Regions from separate parts of the Streptomyces sp. NPDC001606 genome, predicted to be linked through region 1. Evidence: riboswitches for the same ligand, from Rfam matches in the RefSeq annotation. Region 1 holds a riboswitch; the other holds the start of a gene.
What was found. Region 1 has a riboswitch for cobalamin ahead of ACWCV9_RS19990 (HoxN/HupN/NixA family nickel/cobalt transporter). Riboswitches for the same ligand answer to the same signal wherever they lie in the genome.

Region 2: linked by a shared signal. The riboswitch ahead of ACWCV9_RS26670 (cobalamin biosynthesis protein) and the one ahead of ACWCV9_RS19990 (HoxN/HupN/NixA family nickel/cobalt transporter) in region 1 are both predicted to bind cobalamin.

What each region holds. Positions count from the first base shown of each region.
Region 1 covers NZ_JBSFHC010000010.1:156,132-158,324, reverse strand. Annotated here, with positions in the region: gene ACWCV9_RS19995 (nucleoside hydrolase) at 1-54, shown strand, start outside; gene ACWCV9_RS19990 (HoxN/HupN/NixA family nickel/cobalt transporter) at 75-1,187, opposite strand; cobalamin riboswitch at 1,213-1,396, opposite strand; gene ACWCV9_RS19985 (ArsR/SmtB family transcription factor) at 1,475-1,825, shown strand; gene ACWCV9_RS19980 (glycoside hydrolase family 13 protein) at 1,921-2,193, shown strand, end outside.
Region 2 covers NZ_JBSFHC010000016.1:134,381-136,573, reverse strand. Annotated here, with positions in the region: gene ACWCV9_RS26680 (anion permease) at 1-191, shown strand, start outside; gene ACWCV9_RS26675 (hypothetical protein) at 233-460, shown strand; cobalamin riboswitch at 630-772, shown strand; gene ACWCV9_RS26670 (cobalamin biosynthesis protein) at 889-1,833, shown strand; gene ACWCV9_RS26665 (cobyric acid synthase) at 1,830-2,193, shown strand, end outside.

The sequences.
Region 1 (2,193 bases):
GACGTGGACGTGGACCGGTACGTGAAGCTGTACCTGGAGACGGTCGAACGCTAGAGCCTCCTTTTAAAAGAGCCCTAGTCGGACAGGGTGGAGGCGCGCGCCGTCCAGCGTTCCTCCACCCGCGCGAACCTCCAGTACGCCAGCGCCGCCGCCCACACCACCACGAACAGGCCGACGATGACGTAACCGGCGCTGTCCAGGTTCACCCCGGCGATCCAGCCGGTGACGGAGTCGCGCAGGTCCAGCTTGTCGTGGACCACGCCGACCAGCTCGATCGTGCCGATGAAGAAGGCGACGGCGATGGACAGCCCGGTGATGGTGAGGTTGTAGAACACCTTGCGGACGGGGTGCGAGAACGCCCACTGGTAGGCGAAGTTCATGAACGTGCCGTCGAGCGTGTCGAACAGGCACATCCCGGCGGTGAAGAGCAGCGGCAGGCAGAGGATCGCGTACCAGGGCAGGCCGGCGGCCGCGCCCGAGCCCGCCATCACCATCAGCGTGACCTCGGTGGCCGTCTCGAAGCCGAGGCCGAACAGGAAGCCCACCGGGTACATCTGGCCGGGGCGGGAGACGGACCTGGTCAGCCGGCCGAGGAAGCGGTTCATGAACCCGCGCGAGTCCAGCTGCCGTTCCAGCTCCCGCTCGTCGAAGGTGCCCGCGCGCATCGACCGGAAGACCCGCAGGATGCCCAGCAGGGCGATCAGGTTGAGGGCCGCGATCAGGTAGAGGAAGGCGCCGGCGATCGTCGTGCCCATGAAGCCGAGCACCTGGTGGGTGGTGGACTTGTCGCTGGTCACCGTGCCCGCCAACTGGGTGCCGCCGGCGATGAGCAGCGCGAGCAGCACCACCACGCTGGAGTGTCCGAGGGCGAACCAGAAGCCCACCGACACCGGCCGCTTGCCGTCGGCCATCAGCTTGCGGGTGGTGTTGTCGATCGCGGCGATGTGGTCGGCGTCGAAGGCGTGCCGCATGCCGAGGGTGTAGGCGGTGATGCCGAGACCGACGCCGAAGACGTCCCGGCCCACCTTGTAGTGCCCGGGGGCGACGAGCAGAAAGAGGATGCCGAAGGCGACGACGTGCAGGGCGACGATCACCGCGAGCAGTCCGGTCGTCCTGACCGTGTCCTCGCGCTGCCAGCGGAAGGTTGCCTGGTCGGACGCGGGCAGGGTGGTTCCGGGCAGGTTCATACGGTCAGCTCCAGCACCTCGTGGATCCTTCATCAGTGCCGTGGCCGGTCTCCTGGCTTACGGGTCACGCGTTCGTCGCCCCTGCCTTCCCGGTCGTACGACCAGTGGCCCGGCGGATGCCGGACGGGACGGGAACTCCCCGATCACAGTGGCGAGGGCCGCGTCGATCTCTCATCGACTTCCCGAGCACCACGGCCCGCCCACCGTAGGGGGCCGGACCATCTCCTGCATAGCTGCACAACCGGGCAGGTATTCAAGATCACATACCGGCCTGCGAGGATGTGGGCATGCATCTCGTGCCTGCCGACCGCGCCGACCGTCGCACCATCGACGGCCACCGGGTGTGCGACGCGATCGCCGCCATCGGCGACGCGGGCCGTCTGCGCGCCTGGTCCGACCGCTTCTCGCTGCTCGCCGATCCCAACCGGCTCGCCCTGCTGCTGGCCCTGCACCACACCGGGCCGCTCGCCGTCTCGGACCTGGCCGTCGCCACGGGCATGAACGACCCGGCGGTCTCCCAGGCGCTGCGGCTGCTGCGCGCGGCGGGCGTGGTGGCGGGGGAGAAGGAGGGGCGGGTGGTCCGCTACCGGGTGGTGGACCAGCGGGTGCGGGGCTTGTTGGAGCACTGCGGGGAGTGAAACGCGGCGCACCTCGCCACTGAAGGTTGCTTTTCCGGGCAATGTGGACAGGCTCTCTCCTGTCGTCCTTCCGAAAGGGAGCCCGTATGGCCCGTATGGCAGAGTCCTCGCCGGACCTCTCCTCCCGGAACCCCGACTGGTGGCGGCAGGCCGTCATCTACCAGGTCTATCCGCGCAGCTTCGCCGACGCCGACGGTGACGGCCTCGGTGATCTGCGCGGCATCACCGAGCGCCTGGAGCATCTCGCCGAGCTGGGCGCGGACGCCCTGTGGCTCAGCCCCTTCTACCCCTCCGAACTCGCCGACGGCGGCTACGACGTCGCCGACCACCGGGACGTCGACCCCCGGCTCGGCACCCTGGACGACTTC
Region 2 (2,193 bases), on a different contig from region 1:
GCGAGGTCGTCGACCACACCAACGTCGTCGAGGAGACCGGTGAGCCGGCCGGCGTGGTGACCACCGCCATCGCCGCCGTGACCCCGCCCCCCGCGGGCCAGATCACCGAGGACCTGACGGCCACCATCGCGTCCCCCGCCGCCGAGCCCACCCCGGTCACCCCGGCGGTTCCGCCGGCCGCCACCGTCTGACCCGGTCACCCCGGTTACCGGTTACCGAAGGAAGCAACCCCATGAAGATCGACTGGGCGGCCATCGGCTCCGTCTTCGGCGTCAGCCTCGTGGTCACGGTGGGCCTGGTGGCCCTGTTCAGCCTCGGCATCAAGGGCCTGGCCCACCGCGAGCGGGCCACCGCGCAGGGCGACTCCGCCGCCCTCGCCGTCACCGGCGCCTACCTGAGCTTCGCGGCCTGCGCGGCGGCGGTGGCGTACGGGATCTACCTGATCGTCGCCAAGGCCTGACCGCGGACCTTCCGAAGGCTCCCCTCCCCGCACCGCGGAGGGGAGCCTTTTTCATACCCTCCCCCGCTGTGTCTCCCCCTCCCCTCTCACCGTGTCTCCCCCAGCCCTCCCGCCCCGCAATGTGGGGATCGGCACACTCCCCCCATGCAGGTCAACAGCAAGTTGACGGCCGTTCCGGGCGCGTGGTGGACTGCCCGGGCCAAGTACGGCGGCAGAAGAGGAAGCCGGTGCGAATCCGGCGCGGTCCCGCCACTGTCACCGGGGAAGAACCCCCCGGGAGCCAGGAACTCTCACCGCCGAATCTCGTCGAACCAGGGCGCGGACACCCTGAGTGAGGACATAGATCGCCATGCCGGGCTGCCGATGGACAAGGCCGAGCACCAGGACCCGTACCAGGGCCGCTGCCGATCCGACGGCCGGCTGAGCCGATGGGTGCCGATCGCAGCTACGCGTACGGCGCCGCCGCCGGCCTTCTCGGGGACCTGCTCCTCGGCGATCCGCGCCGCGGCCATCCGGTCGCCGCGTTCGGACGGGCGGCCGCGGCCGTGGAAGGCGCGTTGTGGCACGACCACCGCGGCTGGGGCGCCCTGCACACCGTCGTGTGCGCCGGTGGCGCCGTCGCCCTCGGCACGGCGGCCGCACGCGCCGTACGCCCCTCCCACGCCCTCTCCGTCGCACTGACCGCCGCCGCCACCTGGTCGGTCGTCGGCGGCACCTCGCTCGCCCGGGAGGCCCGCACCATCGGGCGCGCCCTGGAGCGCGGCGACGTCGAGGCGGCCCGCGCGCGGCTGCCGCACCTGTGCGGCCGGGACCCGCAGGCGCTGGACGCCGACGGGATCGCCCGGGCCGTGGTCGAGTCGGTCGCCGAGAACACCTCCGACGCCGTCGTGGGTGCCCTGGTCTGGGGCGCCGTGGCCGGCGTGCCCGGACTGCTCGGGTTCCGGGCGGTCAACACCCTCGACGCGATGGTCGGTCACACGTCGCCCCGGTACCGGCGCTTCGGCTGGGCCTCCGCCCGCCTCGACGACGTGGCCGGCTGGCCCGGCGCCCGGCTGACCGCCGTGCTCGCCGCCGCGGCCGGACCCGATCCGCGCGGTGCCCTGCGCGCCTGGCGGGCCGACGCCCACCGCCACCCGAGCCCCAACGCGGGCCCGGTGGAGGCGTCCTTCGCGGGCGCCCTCGGGGTCCGGCTGGGCGGCACCCTCTCCTACGGCGGCCGGGTCGAGCACCGGCCCGTGCTCAACGGCGGCGCCGGACGGGCGGTCCAAGTCACCGACATCGACCGGGCCGTACGGCTCTCCCGCCGGGTCGGCCTCCTCGCGCTCGGCGTCACGGCCGCCGCGCGCCTCATCGTGAAGGGACGCGGGAAGTGAACGGTGGTCTCCTCGTCGCCGGCACCACCTCCGACGCGGGCAAGAGCGTCGTGACGGCCGGAATCTGCCGGTGGCTGGTGCGCCAGGGCGTGAAGGTCGCGCCGTTCAAGGCGCAGAACATGTCCCTCAACTCCTTCGTCACCCGCGAGGGCGCGGAGATCGGACGGGCCCAGGCCATGCAGGCCCAGGCCTGCCGGACCGAACCGACCGCGCTGATGAACCCGGTGCTGCTGAAGCCGGGCGGCGAACAGAGCAGCCAGGTGGTGCTGATGGGCAAGCCCGTCGGCGAACTGAGCGCGCGCGGCTACCACGGCGGCCGGCAGCAGAAGCTGCTCGGCACGGTGCTGGACTGCCTGGCCG